3 regions of the Hahella chejuensis KCTC 2396 genome follow, and region 2 is predicted to be linked to each of the others. Evidence: predicted binding sites of a transcription regulator. Region 2 holds the regulator's gene; each other region holds the start of a gene.
The links. Region 2 encodes PhoB, which activates phosphate uptake and scavenging genes when phosphate is short. Its sites were predicted from a motif close to TGTCATANNNNTGTCANA; they were not measured.

Region 1: the regulator PhoB is predicted to act here: its motif matches at 2,438-2,455, upstream of HCH_RS10445 (PA1571 family protein).
Region 3: the regulator PhoB is predicted to act here: its motif matches at 2,304-2,321, upstream of HCH_RS00565 (PhoX family protein).

Annotation. Positions count from the first base shown of each region.
Region 1 is NC_007645.1:2,354,035-2,359,908, reverse strand. Features, by position in the region: gene HCH_RS10460 (hypothetical protein) at 1-154, shown strand, start outside; gene htpX (protease HtpX) at 403-1,284, shown strand; gene HCH_RS10450 (flagellar brake protein) at 1,377-2,072, opposite strand; gene HCH_RS10445 (PA1571 family protein) at 2,497-2,697, shown strand; gene pdxB (4-phosphoerythronate dehydrogenase PdxB) at 2,699-3,844, opposite strand; gene HCH_RS10435 (DEAD/DEAH box helicase) at 3,875-5,056, opposite strand; gene HCH_RS10430 (elongation factor P hydroxylase) at 5,291-5,566, opposite strand.
Region 2 is NC_007645.1:764,510-770,383, reverse strand. Features, by position in the region: gene HCH_RS03505 (hypoxanthine-guanine phosphoribosyltransferase) at 1-388, shown strand, start outside; gene HCH_RS03500 (monovalent cation:proton antiporter family protein) at 450-2,423, shown strand; gene ubiA (4-hydroxybenzoate octaprenyltransferase) at 2,473-3,375, shown strand; gene phoB (phosphate regulon transcriptional regulator PhoB) at 3,512-4,204, shown strand; gene phoR (phosphate regulon sensor histidine kinase PhoR) at 4,261-5,589, shown strand; gene HCH_RS03480 (response regulator) at 5,596-5,874, opposite strand, start outside.
Region 3 is NC_007645.1:130,310-136,183, reverse strand. Features, by position in the region: gene HCH_RS00570 (fatty acid desaturase family protein) at 1-170, opposite strand, end outside; gene HCH_RS00565 (PhoX family protein) at 350-2,266, opposite strand; gene HCH_RS00560 (dienelactone hydrolase family protein) at 2,447-3,307, shown strand; gene HCH_RS00555 (DUF2339 domain-containing protein) at 3,311-5,874, opposite strand, start outside.

The DNA.
Region 1 (5,874 bases), 1.6 Mb from region 2:
GAAATGCATTAAGCACAACGCAAATGACTATGGCCTAGCTAACGAAGACCCCAACGAAATAGAGCGCGCCATTCATAAAGCGCAAGAACATGGCAAAGCATTTTATGCCTGCGGACTATCTTCAGAAGTACTGGCAGCGCAAGGGATCAAATAAATTACTTAGTCCCATGAGCGCAACGAAAACAGATGAATGATACCGAGCGTAAAATATATACGCATCATGTTAGTGAGAACCTGATGAAAAACGCCTCTCACTAACACTCAGCCAAGTTTAGAGTTTCACCTTTTAAAAGCCTGTTCCGCACCCTGATCGGTTAATAATCTTTAATCCCGGATTTATTGATTTTCCCCCACCTGAAACATATTTTCCCAGTAGGCTTATCCCTTTAGTTTGAGGCGACTATGTTCAGGATTCTACTGTTTCTGGCAACCAACATTGCTGTAGTGCTTGTGGCGAGCGTGACGTTGCGGCTTTTGGGGGTCGAACCCTATCTGCAGGGCAGCGGACTGAATCTCACCTCGCTTCTTATCTTCTGCGCTGTCTTCGGTATGAGCGGCGCCATGATTTCGCTATTCCTGTCCAAATGGATAGCGAAAATGTCCACCCGCACCCAGGTGATCGAGCAGCCACGGGACGCGGTGGAGAGCTGGTTGTTGGATACGGTGAGAGAGCTTTCCAGTGAAGCGGGCATCAAGATGCCGGAAGTGGGGATTTTCCCCGCCCACCAATCCAATGCCTTCGCAACGGGCTGGAACAAGAATGACGCCCTGGTGGCGGTCAGCGAAGGACTGTTGCGCCGTTTCAGCAAAGATGAAATTCGCGCCGTACTGGCCCATGAAATCGGGCATGTCGCCAATGGAGACATGGTCACCCTGGCGCTGATTCAAGGCGTTATCAACACCTTCGTCATGTTCTTCGCCCGCATAATCGGCAACATCGTGGACAAGGCCGTCTTCAAGAACGAAAACGGTCACGGCATTGGATTTTTTATCACCACCATTTTCGCCGAAATCGTGCTGGGCATCCTCGCCTCCATTATTGTCATGTGGTTCTCCCGCAAACGCGAATTCCGCGCCGACGCAATGGGCGCCAAACTGGCAGGTTCCGGAGCCATGATCGCCGCGCTACAACGTCTGAAGGCAGAAACTCAGATGCCGAACGAAATGCCGGACACGCTGACCGCTTTCGGCATAACAGAGGGTGTCAAACAGGGGTTTAAAGCACTGTTCTCCAGTCACCCTCCCCTGGATGAGCGCATCGCCGCTCTCGCCGCCAACCGCTAAGAATCTAAAAAGGCTCAGCCCCATCAAAAAAGCCCGGTTTAGACGCCGGGCTTTCTCGTTTCACTCTATGTATCTATGCGACTCTGGATTGATTACTTGGACAATTGCAGCTCGTGCACAAAGCCGCTGATGACGATTTTCGCCGCATCAGACAACCCGGTAAACTGCACGCCATATAGATACCTGAAGGGCGCCTCATCCTGATCCATGATAGTGCGGTTGCGGATGATGCCATTGACGTTGAAGGTTTTGGTGATATCCGCCACCGTCAGTGCGAAGCGCAGAATCACTTCTTCCCCGGCGTCACCCAGCTTGACGACGGACTTTACCCCAGCCCCGGTTTTACTGATATCGATAATCACCGCCTCTTTAGGCCAGTCGCCCAAACCGCTGTCGAAATCACTGTTGACCTGAGTGATAATCTCGACTTTAAGCCGCTCTGCGTTGCGCACCTGCAACGCCAGAAGCTCCTTGGGATATTCCAAGTGGACGTGTGCGAAGGGCTGTAGCGCCATGTGTTTAACCTGACTGGTGAAGGCGCACACCTTGTTTTTCGCCACAGAACGTACAGTGAACGGCCGATCCTTTTTCAAAATCAACTGTTTGCCGTCCACAACAGGCGCGGTGACCATCACACTTTGCCCTGGCGCAAAACCAATCAAGCGCACATGATAGCGCGCACTCTGATCCATGCTCTCCAGATGCAATGGATCGCCAATTTGCAGTCCCAGCTTTTCGAATGGTATTTCCACATCCTTGGGAGAATACACCGCTGCTTTATCACCCACTCAGCCATTTCTCCATGACTAGTATCCGACGACGTCTATATTGTAACGCCATTGCTCAAGCCGGATGGATTGATCGCCTCATTATTCTGTGACGATATTTTCGACAGTTTAGTATCGGCCGCCTGACGCTGCTTGTGAGCCCGGAAAGACATTTTTTGCAATAATTCACAAATTAACGCCAATTCAGGTTGGTTGTCCTTTCAATACATTATCGTCCACTTTTCGAGCTTTTTCGCATTTTTGACAGATAATTCATTGGGCTCGCCCTCTGGAGGGCGATGGCCCAACCTGACGCCATAGGCTAGCTTTAGAGATAAAGGCGTCTGCAATGGACAAACCTGTCCCGAAAACAGGCGTCTATCTCGTGTCACAGGATCGTCATGAGACAAGTTTAGGCTGGTGAAAACTCTGGAGGTCCGGGCAAATGCAAGCGAACAACTGGCGTAAATCAGCAAGCGAAACCGGCGACGACGAAGCGATGAACGGCGCCGCCATCATTACAGAGAACGGTGAGGAGATCCCCATTACCGAAGCAATGATTCAGCAAGCGCTAAAAGCGATGGAAGAGAACTGGAATCCGTGGAGCCGCCAGCACATGAGCATGCGCCAGCGGCAAAAGGGCTGAGTTATTTCGAGCTGAGGTTAAACCCTACCGCACTCAGGGTGGCCAGGAGATCCGCTTTGCCGCCCTTGAGTTCAATCTTGATCCGATCAAACCCTCTGCGCACGCGATATTCTCTGCGCAAACGATCAAACTCCTGAGCCCGCATGGGCGCATCCAAACGCAATGTGCGCTTTAGCTGGCTGTCGTCGTGGCGCACGTCGTAGCTTGCTCTGATCGCCGTATGCAACGCCCAGTCCGGATCAACTCCAGAAGAGAAGGCCATTCTACGCAAAGGCGGCTCGGGCAAAAACTGCCCCAGTTTATGCCTTACCGGCAAGCCGAGATAACGGCTCAGGTGCTGATAGATGATCTCCGTTCCCGCCGTGCGGCCATCCAGGGTATAGCCCGCAATATGCGGCGTGGCGAAGTGGCAAAGCATCGCCAACTCAACGTCAATAGCGGGCTCGTTGTTCCAGACGTCAAGCGCGACAGTCAGACCATCCCCTTTTTGCAGACGGCCCTTAAGCGCCGCTTCGTCAATCACTTCGCCGCGACAGGTGTTGATCAGTATCTGGTCCGGGCGCAGGTTCTCTATTATTGTCGCGTTCAATAGTTCCCGCGTCGGATAGGAGCCTGAGTCCGTCAATGGCGTGTGCAGCGTGATGATGTCGCACTGCAACACCTCCTCCAGAGAAAACAGGTTCTGCTCTCCGGCGGCCTCTTTGGGCGGATCATTAGATTTCACTTCCAGGCCCAACAAGGTCAGCGCGCGCTCAAGACGCCCGCCAATTTCACCGCGCCCAATAATGCCCACGGTCTTGTCTTCCAGCTCGAAGCCCAACTGCTCACTCAGTACGGACAGGCAGCTCACCACATACTCGACCACAGCGCTGGCGTTGCAGCCCGGCGCATTACTGAACCCTATTCCCCGTGAAGTGAGATAATCCAGGTCGACATGGTTACAGCCGATAGTGGCGGAACCGACAAACTTAACGCCAGTGTTCTCCAGCAGGCGTTCGTCCACCTTGGTCACGGAACGCACCAACAAAACATCCGCGTCACGCAGGTGCTGGTTGCTGATCTCACGCCCCGGAAGTGTATGAATTTCTCCCATTGATCCGAAAAACGGCTGCAGTAGCGGAATATTCTCATCTGCAACTATTTTCATCTTCCCTTTCCTCTTGGTCGGTGTGCTCGGCTACTGCAGTAAATCATCATCCGGGTGGATCAGAGCCAGCTCATGACCCAGGTATTTCTCCAGTTCCGGAATGAGGAAGGAATCGTCCTCACAGGCGAAACTGATGGAGACTCCTGTCGCGCCTGCGCGACCGGTGCGCCCGATACGGTGAACGTAGTCTTCCGGGTCGTCGGGAAGATTGTAATTGACCACGTGAGTCACCCCATCAATATGCAGCCCACGGCCGGCGACATCGGTGGCGACCAGCACGCGGAAGTCGCCTCTACGGAAGCGCTCCAGTGTTTTCAAGCGTTTTTGCTGGGGTAATTCACCGGATATCAGCTCATTCTTGATGGAATGACGATTCAAAGCCTCCGACAGACTGCGGGTTTCGTCGCGGCGGTTACAAAATACGATCACACGGCGGGTTTCGCTGTCCTTCAACAGATTCACCAACAGCTTGCGCTTGGCGCTGCTTTCCACCATATAAACACGCTGATCCACGGTTTTGGCGGGAAGATGATCCACTGCCAGCATGACCTCTACGGGCTCTTCGGTCCAGCGCCGCGCCAGATTCTTGATGTCCTCACTGAATGTGGCGCTGAACAACAGAGTCTGCCGCTCTCTCGGCGTCGCCCGGACAATACGCTTGACGTCGGGGATGAAGCCCATGTCCAACATGCGGTCCGCCTCATCCAGCACCAGCACTTCCACCTGATCCAGATAGATATCAGCGCTAGTGAGATGATCGAGCAGACGGCCCGGAGTTGCGATCAGCAGATCTACGGCTTCGTCCCGCAGCTTTCTGCGTTGACGGTCAAGCTGGGTGCCGCCAATGACGGAAATAATATTCAGTTTCAAGTGTTTGGCGAGCGCGCAGGCGTCTTTCTCGATCTGTAGCGCCAGTTCCCGGGTCGGCGCCACCACCAGGGCTCTCGGCTCGCTGGAGAAGCGTTCTTCCGTTAGGATGGGATTGGAAACCAGTCGCTGCAGAATGGTAATCAGAAACGCGGCGGTCTTGCCGGTGCCTGTCTGCGCCTGACCGATCAGGTCCGCGCCTTGCAGCGTGTGCGGCAGCGTCTGCCCCTGAATCGGAGTGCAGCGCTCAAAATTCAGATCGCGAATAGCCTGCTCAAGTTTTGGATGTAAGTTCAGAGAAGAAAAGAGGACGGCGTTATCCGTCGTTTGATCACTAACTGTCATGATTTTTGAAGATATTCCCGGCAAACCGACGTAGTCCAAACCCCATACTTTATGCGATGAGCGACTGGACCTGCAATGTTTGCAATAAGTTGTTTAAAACAAGCCCGCCAACGCCTCATTCGCCAGCCGCCCGCTCTTAGCGAAAGGACCGGTGAATGGGATATTGAGAAGCTTATCCGCAGACGCTCCATCGCGCACCGCTTATTTGGGTTATTCCGGGATCTCCGCAAACATTCATAGTTTATCCAGTGTAAACAGAGACAGTCCGAAATTTTCCCGCCCTATGCATGCGTCCAAAAAACAGTCCAGAAGTTGCTGGTCGCGCGGCGGCGCACCTTCTTGCAAATAGCGTCGCGCCTGTTCATGGACGGCGGCCTTGAAGGCCTCTTCCCCGGCGGCGCCTTGACCGTCGAGATGGTCGAAACTGATAAAGAACTTTACGCCACAGGCATCCGCCAGAAGCCACTCCAACGCCTGCCGTTTGACTTCAACCCGCGCAAAGTGCGCCATTGTACATCTTTATGATCCACCGCCATAAGTCTATGGCGTTAATTAGAAAGCTTACAGATCAATATAAGATCCAATGATGAGCATTAAAGGAAACACGCTCAGAAGAAACAACATAAAAATGAGACCAAGCAAGGCTCGCACAGGGTGTTATTTCACCAACAATAAATACCCGCCATAAGCGCATGCCTTTATGGCGAATAACATCATTGCCAATGTTGCAGAATATATTTTTGCTTCAAGCTACCTTCAAGTATTATTTCAGCAACGTTGACTATGAACAGGTCAAACCGGAAAGCGCCGGGTAAAAA
Region 2 (5,874 bases):
AGGCAAGCTGCTGCCCAAGCTGCGCTTTCCTCTGGAAGTCAGTTATATTCACGCTACCCGCTATAACAACCAGACCAGCGGCGGCGGTCTGAAATGGAAAGTGGAGCCGGCGGAAACCCTGGAAGGGCGCACAATTCTGATCCTCGACGATATTCTTGATGAAGGGACCACTTTGCACGCCATCTGCGACTACTGCGAGGGCAAGCAACCGGAGAAAGTCTACACCGCCGTACTGGTGGACAAGCAGCATGAACGCAAAGTCTATCCCGGCCAGAAGTGCAACTTCACTGGCCTGGAAGTCGCCGACCGCTATATATTCGGTTACGGCATGGACTACAAAGGCTACTGGCGCAATGCGCCTGGCATTTACGCCGTAAAAGGCCTTTAAGCCGAGCCCGCCCGGGCGCTAAACCAATTCACTAACAGGCGATGTTGGTTCCTTACCTCTTATGCATGAAGCTAATCTGAGTCAGTTTTTGGTGCTGATAACCGCGGCGGTCGTCGTATCGTCGCTGTTCCGGCGCATGAACATTCCCTCTGTCCTGGCTTACCTCGCGGTGGGTCTCGGCGTCGGTCCCACCGCTTTGGGCTGGGTGGACGACGTGGAAACCATCCAGGTGCTGGCGGAGTTTGGCGTGGTTTTCCTGCTGTTCTCCCTTGGGCTGGAGTTCTCCCTGGCTAAGATGATTGCTTTACGCAAGGTGGTGTTCAACCTGGGCGGCTGGCAAGTCGCTGTGAGCAGCCTGGTGATATTTGGCGTCGCCCGGCTGTTCCAAGCCAGTACGGAAGAGGCCATTATCATCGCCGGAGCCCTGGCGCTTTCCTCTACAGCGGTAGTCAGCAAAGAGCTGGTGCAGCGTAACGAACTGGGCCAGCCTCACGGCGTCATGTCCATGGGTGTGTTGCTGTTCCAGGATCTGGCGGCGGTTATCTTCTTGATTCTGATTCCGTTCCTGGCCGGAGGCTCGGATAGCTCACTGGCCTTGGCTCTTGCTATCACCCTGGGTAAAGGCGTGCTGTTGTTCGCCCTGATGCTGGCCATCGGCAAGTACCTGCTGCCGATTATTTTCACGGAAGTCGCCAAGTCTCATTCGGAGGAGCTGTTCGTTCTGACTGTGCTGATGGTGTCCCTGCTTGCGGCGGCGTTAACCCACAGCTTTGGCTTATCCATGGCGCTGGGCGCTTTCATCGCCGGCATGATGCTGTCGGAGACCCATTATAAACATCAGATCGAGGCGGATATCCGTCCGTTCCGCGACCTTCTGCTGGGCCTGTTCTTTATCAGCGTGGGTATGATCGTCGACTTTCAGGAAGTGCTCGCCAACTGGCCGTGGATCTTACTTATCACCGCCCTGCTCCTGCTGGCCAAGGCGACGCTGATCGGCGCCCTCGCCTATCGCCATCAGAAAGACAGAGCCGTCGCGCTGAAAACAGGACTTTATCTGGCTCAGGGCGGCGAGTTTGGCTTCGCCCTGTTTGCGCTGGGAGAAAAGTTCCAACTCATATCCAAGCAAGCCGGCGCAGTAGTGATCACCACGGTCATTCTCAGCATCACCCTGACGCCCTGGCTGATGAATCTGGCTCGCCATCTCAGCGCCAGATTCCCGTCCAATAAAGACCAGGGCATAGCCCAGACCCGTGTGGAAGCGCTGACTGACGCCTGTTCCGAGCTGGAAGGACACGCCATCGTATGCGGTTTTGGTCGCGTTGGCCAAACCGTCGCCCGTTTCATGCGCCGTAGCGCCATGCCCATGACCGCCGTGGATAAAGACCCGGTGCGAGTAAAAGAAGCGGCCGCCGCGGGCGAACCAGTCCACTTTGGCGATTCCGAGCGATTGGATATCCTCAAGGCCCTGGGCCTGGAGAGAGCACGACTGATTATCATTACTTACGCGGATGTGGACAAAAGCCTGGCGGTGATCCGTAAGGTGCGCTCCACCGGCTCTAAAGTGCCTATTCTGGTGCGCACCGCGGATGACTCCAAGATGCCCTTGCTGCAGGAAGCAGGCGCCACGGAGATCGTGCCGGAGACGCTGGAGGCCAGCTTGATGTTGGTGACTCAAGTGCTTACTCTTATGGGCGCGCCGGCCAGGAAGATCCATCGTCAGATTGAGGAAGTGCGCCGTAACCGCTACAAAATGCTGCATGGTTATTACCCGGGCATTAACTCCCAGTTGGTCAGCGCTGACGGTACGCCGCTGGAAAAACTGCATGCGCTAACGCTGCCGGACGGCGCTTACAGCTGTCATCGCACTCTGGCGCAGATGAAGCTGGCGGCCTGCAATGTCGACAGTATTCGGCGCGGAGATGAGGAGTTCTTCGACCCTGCCGGCGACTTTGTTCTGCAGCCCGGCGATACACTGATTCTGCATGGTTCGGCGGATCAGGTTGAACAGGCGGAAAACAGGTTGCTGGGCGGCTGAGCTTGAACGCAGTTTCAAACCACACACTAAATCAGGATTCTGTTTGGCTATGAAATCCCAAGGGCGTCCACTTCCATCCGTAGCGGAGCAATTCAAAGCAAGATTGCCTGTTTATATCGGCCTCACGCGACTGAACCGCCCTATCGGAACTTACCTGCTGCTTTGGCCGACGCTGTGGGCGCTATGGCTGGCGTCAGAAGGAGCCCCCTCACTCAAAAACCTGTTCATCTTCGTTTTCGGCGTGCTACTGATGCGCTCCGCCGGCTGCGTCATCAACGACTACGCTGATCGCCGTATAGACATGCACGTCGAGCGTACAAAAGGCCGTCCGTTTGCGCAGAACCAGGTGACGGAAAAAGAGGCGCTTACCTTATTCGGCATTCTAGTTGGCGTTTCTTTTATCCTGGTGCTGTTCACCAACGCCTTGACGATTTACCTCTCAGCCGGAGCGCTGGCGCTGGCCTCCACTTACCCTTTCATGAAACGCCACACTTACCTGCCCCAGGTCGTACTGGGCGCGGCCTTCGCCTGGGGCATCCCCATGGCTTTCGCCGCAGAACTCGACGCAGTGCCACAGCAAGCATGGCTCTTGTATACCGCGACCGTGGTGTGGACCGTCGCTTACGACACCATGTACGCGATGGCGGACCGGGAAGACGACCTCAAAATCGGGGTCAAGTCCACGGCTATTCTATTTGGCGAGGCGGATCGCGCAGCCGTGGCGGGCCTGCAGGTATTGACCCTGGGCGTGCTGTTCATGGTTGGCGCGCAACACGAACTGGGCGTTTATTATCAGGTGTCTCTAATCATCGTCGCCGTGCTGTTTGTGTATCAACAACACTTGATTCGCGACCGCAGCTCCCAGCACTGTTTCAAGGCGTTCCTCAACAATCACTGGGTCGGAGCCGCCGTTTTCCTTGGTTTGGTTCTGGAGTTTTTATTCCGCCCCTAGGCTTACCCCGCTTCGCTTTGCCCGGCTATAAGCGGCCGGGCTCATTTCCATCACATTAATTAAGCGCCTGTCATATACTTGTAACAAAACGCCGTTGTAATAATTCGGCAATCGAGTATTCAAAAAGGTGTTTTGCATGGCTAGCAAACAAGTTCTCATTGTGGACGATGAGCCCGCCATCCGGGAAATGATCGCAGTCGCTCTGGAAATGGCCGACTATGACTACCTGGAGGCAGGGGACGCGCGGGAAGCGCACGCATTGATCATAGATCAGAAGCCGGACCTCATACTGCTGGACTGGATGCTTCCCGGCGTCAGCGGCATTGAATTCGCACGCAGATTGAAGCGCGACCAGAACACCTCCGAAATCCCTCTCATCATGCTCACCGCCAAAACCGAAGAGGACAACAAAGTCCAGGGTTTGGAAGTAGGCGCAGACGATTACATCACCAAACCATTCTCCCCCAGAGAACTGGTCGCGCGCCTGAAAGCAGTGCTGCGCCGCACCGCCGTACAAGGCATGGAAACCCCCATTGAAGTCGAAGGACTGCGCCTCGATCCTGTGTGCCACCGCGTCACCGCCAAGGGCGATGCGCTCAACATGGGCCCCACGGAATACAAGCTCCTGCAGTTCTTTATGACGCATCAGGAACGGGTGTATACTCGCGGGCAGCTTTTGGATCAGGTTTGGGGCGGCAACGTCTACGTGGAGGAACGCACGGTGGACGTGCATATTCGACGTTTACGTAAGGCGCTGGAGCCCAGTCATCATCACTTGGTTCAAACCGTGCGTGGGACGGGCTATCGCTTTTCGACTCGAGCGCCATAAGCGCCGCGATCCGTCTTAAATAATAAATAATTCCAAAAGAAGTATTCATAAAACGCATGCGCAATCACTGGCGTCATTATGTACGGCTACTGGTTTACAGTTTGCTGGGCTGTATCATTGTCGGCCTTATTATCGGTTCAGTGGCCTGGGCGCTAGTGTTCGGCCTTACCGCCTACCTGGGATGGACGCTCACCCAGGCGTTTCGCATGCATCGCTGGCTGTATCAGGCGAAAATGGAAGACCCTCCCGAAAGTCGCGGACTCTGGGGAGACCTGTTCGATGGCATACATCGCCTCCAGGTTCAGCACTATCGCTCCCGCGATCGGCTGCAAGCCATGATCGACCGCATCCAGGAATCCACCAACGCCCTTAAAGACGCCGTCGTCATGACCAACAGCGAGGGCGCTATGGACTGGTGGAACCAATCCGCGGAGAAACTGCTGGGCTTCAAGTACCCGACTGACCGCGGCCAGCTCATCTATAACCTGATCCGCACCCCCATTTTTAAACGCTACTTCGCTTCCAAGAAATACCAGGAACCGTTGATCCTCAACGCCCCCAATAATCCCAACCTGAAGTTACAGTTTCATATCACACTGTTCGGAGAAGACGATCGTTTGCTATTGGTGCAGGACGTGACGCGCCTGTACCGTCTGGAAGAGATGCGACGAGACTTCGTCTCTAACGTATCACATGAGTTGCGCACGCCATTGACGGTCATATCAGGCTATCTGGAAACCCTCATCGATAATGCCGACGAATTACCTCCGCGCTGGAATCGCGCCATGAATCAAATGCAACAGCAGGCGCAGCGTATGGAAGCGCTGGTCAACGATTTACTGCTGCTGTCCCGCATTGAAAATGACGGCTCCAACTTCAAAGCCACGCTGGTGGATGTGGACAGCATGCTACGCGCCATCTGCGACGACGCCCGCGCCCTGAGTCAGGAAAAAGGCCATCGCATAGAGTTGAGTCTGGAGAGCGCAGCCGGGCTTACCGGCAACGAAACGCAACTACACAGCGCCTTTTCCAACATCGTTATGAACGCGGTGAAATACACACCTCCCAATGGCGAAATTCGGGTGCGCTGGTTCGAGGATAAGAAAGGCGTGCATTTCGCCGTGAGGGACAGCGGCATCGGCATTGACCCCCTGCACATCCCCAGACTGACGGAACGTTTTTACCGCGCCGACCCTTCAAGGGCCGCAGACACTGGCGGCACAGGCCTGGGCCTCGCAATCGTCAAACATGTCCTGATCAATCATGACGGAGAGCTGGAAATCACCAGCCACATCGGCGCAGGCAGCACTTTTACCTGCCACTTCCCGCGCACCCGCATGGCGTCTGCGGAAGCGTTGGCGGAAGCCGAGGACGTGAGGGATTAAATAAGTCTAGAATTTGGCGATAAACTTGGATAACGACGCCATCTTATCCGGGTCTTCATCCACAAACCGAATAACAATGCTGATAAAGTCGGTATCCACTCGCTTCTCCACCGCCTGCAGCATATGCACGTAGCCGTTGATCCGCTCCAGGGTCTCGCCATCGTCGACTTCTATATCCACTACCGCAGGATCAAGGATCATCGGGAACTTCTGCCCCCGCTTGGCGATGACCTTCACTTCCGTCAGGGTAATGGCTTTTATCACGCAGGGCAGGTTGAATTCAGC
Region 3 (5,874 bases), 630 kb from region 2:
AGCACGACGAGCGCCAGAATCAGAGTGAAAACATTAGGATAGAGAGCAAAAAGCGCGCTCACACCGACGATCAGCCCCCAAGTAGTCACGAAGCCTATCATGCCCCGAAAATTGGAGCCCTGTCTTAATTCTTGTTGTTCTTGTTTGGAGAGATAGCTGTCGAGTTTCATAGCTGTCATCTAAAGTGTGAACGCAAATTCATACTATTAAGATCGCCAGCGTCGGAGAATGGCGTAATCTTCCAAACCATTGGCGAAAACGCTCAATAAACATTCACGCATAAAAAAAACCGGCGCTGTTTCCAGCACCGGTTTTCTCGTTACCTTCAGATTATGCGATCGATAATGCGTCAGCTACCGATGCGGCCGCCGCCGGTCTTATTGATCGCCACTACGGAAGGACGCGGCGGCAGGTCGTTGCGGAAATCCGGCCAGCGCGTGGTGGGTTGATCATAAGTACCTTCTTCGCCGGGATGCTGCACCGAGCAGAAGAAAGACTGATTGTCCGGGGTGAAGAACGGCCCGCACAGCTCCGCCTGCAACGGCGTGCGCAGGAAATGTTTGGTCAACGCACGCGCTTCGCCGGATACCGCACAGGCCCAGACGCCATCGGCGACGCCGTCTTTGTAGGCGCCGTCGGTCGCGATCCAGAGGTTGCCGTGATTGTCGAAGGCGCAGTTGTCCGGGTCGGCGAACCAGCCGTTGGCGGAAATATCCGGGTGATATTTAGCGCCTTCCGTCTGCGGATTGCCGGCGATAATGAACATATCCCACATAAAGCGATCCGCTGTGTGGTCGCCATCCGGCGGCGTCATTTCGATAATATGGCCGGACTGGTTTTTGGCGCGAGGGTTGGCGGCGTTGGTGTCGCCTTCCTTACGCTTGCTGTTGTTAGTCAGCATCACAAACACTGAACCGGTTTGTGGGTTCACTTCCACATCTTCAGGGCGATCCATGCGGGTGGCGCCGAGCAGATCCGCCGCCTTACGCACGTCAATCATGACATCGCCCTGATTACGGAAGCCGTTGGCCGCCGTCAGCGGGCCCTGGCCGAATACCAGCGGACGCCAGGTCACCAGACCGCCGTCCGTGAACTCCGCCACGTACAGCGTTCCTTCCTCCAGCAGGCGCATATTGGCGGCGCGGTTGCTGGGATCGTATTTGTTCTTGCTCACAAACTTGTAGACATACTCGAAGCGTTGATCGTCGCCGGTGTAGGCCACCACGCGGTTGTCCTTGTTCACATAGACATTACAGCCTTCATGCTTGCAACGACCCAGGGCAGTGCGCTTTTGCGGCCTGGATTCGGGATCAAACGGGTCGATCTCCACGATCCAGCCCACATGCAGCGGTTCGTTGGGGCTTTTCGCCAGGTTCCAGCGGTCATAGTAATTGGCCCAGGCGTATTCATGTTCGCCGGATAAGCCAAAGCGCCTGTAGTTTTCCGCTTCTTTGGTCTTGGTCGGATCGCCTTTGAAGTAGTTCTGCACATTTTCTTCAGCGGTCAATACCGTACCCCAGGGCGTGACGCCGCCGGCGCAGTTGCCGTAGGTGCCCAGGGTTCTTACTCCATCCTGGGAAATCGCGGTGCGCAAGCGGTCGCTGCCGGCGGCCGGGCCGGTCATGCGCATTTCCGTTACCGGCGTGATGCGACGGTTGTATTTTGAGCCTTGCACAACCGCCCACTTGCCGTCGGTTTTCTTGATTTCGATGATGCTGAGACCGTGCGCCATCATGTCGATATCCGCCTGCGCCTTGCTCATCTGGTCCGTTTTCGGCGAACCTGGGAACATCAGCTCAGAGATAGTGTATTCGTGGTTCACAGCCAGCAGACCGTGATCTGAATTGTCGGAGCCCAACGGTAAAGACAGAAAGCCGACAAAATCGTTGTTGTAACCGAACTGTTTGGATTGCGCTTGCGCGCTCTGGTTATGGGGATCAAACGCCGGCGCATCCGCTAACACTTTATCGCCCCAGCTGATCAGGACGTCGTGCTCATAACCGGGCGCCACATGGAATGTTTCATCCTGGCCGTGAGGCAACTCCGTGAAAGTCAGCTCTCCCTTGTCCGAGCCAGCCATGATTGCGCTGCAGCCGGTCAGTGAAACGCCGGAGGCCGCCGCGCCCGCAGCGAAACCGCGCAGTACGCTGCGACGGGAAGTCCGCGCCTGCAGGATGTCAAAGAAGCTCCGGCCCTGCTCAGGACTGGAGGGAATGTCATCAGAGTCTTTGATTTCCCAACCATATTGAGGATGTTGTACAGTCATTTTTTAAACCTTAACAGCGTTGATCCGACAGCTCTTTTACTGCAAGTAAATGACAGTTTCGTGAACTGAGCGGTTACGGCTAAAGATTTTCGTTAGTTAAGCAGTACCCAAAAACAAGAATGCGCCTGCGCGGCGACAAGCCGCTGATCAATAGCGGATCAACAAGAGAAGGAGCTTTCCATGGAACAAAAGTACATCCAGCTTTACGACGAATACACGCACTCCACCATGAGTCGCAGAACCTTCATTGAGCGCCTGACCAGACTTGCTGGCGGGACCACGGCGGCCATGGCCCTTCTCCCACTACTGGAAAACAACTACGCACGGGCGGAAACCATCGCTAAGGACGACTCCCGTTTATCCAGCGATTATGTGGAGTATCCCGGCGGCGAGAGCGTCATCCGCGCTTATCTCGCCAAACCCAAAGACACATCCGCACCGCTGCCTGGCGTAGTGATCATTCATGAGAATAAAGGACTGCATCCACACATTGAAGACGTGGCGAGACGCGCGGCGCTGGCGGGCTTCATCGCCCTTGCTCCGGATGGGTTGTCCCCTCTGGGAGGCACGCCGGGCGATCAGGACAAAGCCCGCGGCATGATTGCGCAATTGGACGGCGACAAGGCTCGCCGCGACTTTGAGGCGGCGGTCTCCTACGTCAAAAAACGCGAGGACTGCAATGGCAAGGTAGGCTGCGTTGGTTTCTGTTGGGGCGGCGCCATGGCCAATCAGTTGGCGGCTCACTCTCAGGATCTCAGCGCCGCCGTGGCCTTTTACGGCAGGCAGGCAAGCGCTGCTGACGCAGCCAGGATCAAAGTCCCGCTACAACTCCACTATGCGGGTTTGGATGACCGTATTAACCAGGGCATTCCCGACTACCGTGAAGCCCTGGACGCCGCTGGCGCGCGCTATGAACTGCACATGTACGAAGGCGTCAATCACGCCTTTCACAATGACGCCAACGCCTCCCGTTATGACGCGAAAGCCGCTCAGTTAGCCTGGGAGCGCACCATCGCCTTCCTTAAACAAGCCTTGGCCTGACGCTTACTCCACACCACTTTCCGCTTCCGACGAGGGCGCTTTCTCAGCGCCCTCCCGGGGCGGGACCGGCGCGAAGTAACCCACCAGCAACAACACCACGCCAACACTGATAAAGGCCACAATACGGGCCACGGTGCCCGTACCGGAGAGGTCGAAAAGAAACAGTTTGGCCACCACCGCCACCATCAGTCCGCCGCCGATCATCCATACAGAGCGATGCGCCCTGCGCGCGCCGACCAGCATGCACAGCATGCCCGCAATGCTCCACAGCAGACTCATGCCGCTCTGCACCACAATGGACGACACCATATCGTCGAAGCGATAAGGTATCGCCAGACTAAAATGAAATGCGCGAAACAGGGCTGCGTTGAGCCACAGGAAGCAAAACGCCGCCACCACGCCATATGAAGCGACTCGTTGCTTAAGCGCATCCAGCGCGCCATGGCGGCGCACCTCCGTCCACAGCACCCACAAAGCCAGTAGGTTCACCAGATCAAGCGGGTTCAACAGCGCCAGCCCCTTGTTCGCCGGCGCAACCATGTTACTCCACAACATCCACAATCCAACGCTCGCCATTATTGCGCGTGGAAGCCACTGCAGCAGCTCGTTCGGATAGCGCCTAAAGGGCCAGACCGAGGACATGCCGCGCCGCAGAGCCAGCAACGCCAGAGCGGGAACCAATCCCCATATCGCCTGCCCGGCCATGGTTTCAGGATCATATTCGCCGGTGATTTCAAAATGAATCTGCCAAGTGATTGCGAAAATCAGAGCTAAGAGCATTACGCAGTGAAACAGACCTACTGGCGCGCGTACGCGATCCTGTATCAGGCGCAGATATCCGAAATGCGCCGCCCACGCCACTGGGAACGCTAACCAGCCGGCGTTGGCGTATAACGCCCGGTATTCCAGCACATAAATGAACAAAACAAGTAATATCGCCGGAGCCAGCAATAACGCGGGGTAAGCCGCTGTCGCCCATTGCAAGCGCAGGTATGAAAGCGCAAAGACGCCGATGAAGAACGTGTAGAACAGTAAAAACGCCGACGCCTCCATCGCTGACGGATACTGCTCCGCAGCTTCGACCCCGCCGGCCAAAGAGCCTAACGCCACCGCCACGCCCAGCACCAGCGCGTTGACCATTTCCGCCGGCGCAAAATACCGGCTTTGCTCGCCGCGCCAGGCGAATATCCCCGCTCCTAAGGCATACGACACCAACGTCATGGACGCCAGGAAATCTGCGTTCAGCCACGCGATAGCGCGGGCGTCTACCTGATAGTGCATAAACAGGTGGATCACCCCGATCACAAAACTCGCCATCGCCAACCAGGGCAAGTGCGGCGAGCGCCATCTTCCCGCAAAGAACTGACAGGCCGCCGCGGTCAGCACAGTGAACAGACTGCCGGCTATCGGCAGGTGCGTATCTGCAATGTGTCGATGAATCTCAAACAGACCGCCCGCCATCCACCATGCATAGGCCCACAAAGACAGAATAATCGGAGCCCACTGCACTTCCTGACGCAACAGGCGATCCTGATAACGCATCGCGATGCGGGCGGCGAGCCCACCTGCGATGGCCACCAGCAAAGTTCCAATAAAGTCCGCATTCAACACAAACCATTGCGGTTCCTGGGATGGCGGCTCAGTGAGATACATCCCGCCGCCGAAGAGCATCAACCCCAGTCCGGAAAAGCGCGGCAGCAGCCGCTGTTGGCGCGCGCCCACCCAAAACAGGGCGACGCCTTCCACCGCCCACAGCGCAGAAGTAACGCGGCCGTCAAAGGCGAGAGGAATCGCCAGAGTGAGAAACGCCACCGTCAACGCCAGATAGCATTCGTACAACAAGCGCATCTGGGGACGTGCGCGCACCAGCAAGCTCAGGGTCAGATAGAAAACGCCAACGCCTGCGCTGCTCCAGGCCATGGCGTATTGCGTGTCTTTAACCATCAACGATTGCAGGGCGATAAAGACCGTAGGCGTCCCGAACACCAGGGTGCCATCCACCAGGCCCTTCAAGTTGGGAGGTTGACGCAAGGCGAACAGCAGGGCGATCAAGCTATACATCACCGCAAAGGCGATCAGGAAGGGTTCAGTAGAATGGAAGAACATGGGGGTGTAATACTGCGCGCCCCAGATCATGCCGATGCCGAAAGTGAAAACAAACCCCAACCAGTTCAGCGTGCGCCAGGACTTAAACCAGGCGATGGCGGTAACGCCCAGATTGAGAAGCAAATAGTAAGTAAACAACTCCACATGCGAGCCCTGCCCGGTAGAGGCGAGAATGGGCGCAGCGAAGCCGCCGATGACGCTCACCGCCGCCAGCGCATGGGCGTTCTGCAAAACGGCGATCAATATGCCGCAACACACCACCGCCACCATCAATGAGAAGCTGGTCAGTGAAGACAGCAAACCATGCAGGCGGAATGCGGCGAAGATAATGATGTACAAAAGGCCAATCGCGCCGCCCTGCATAATGAGGCCATAGCTTTGATTTTTACGGCGTAAACGCCAGCCGATAGCGAACATGGCGGCGGCGCCCGCCGCCACACCCAGGTAACGTAGCTCTAGGG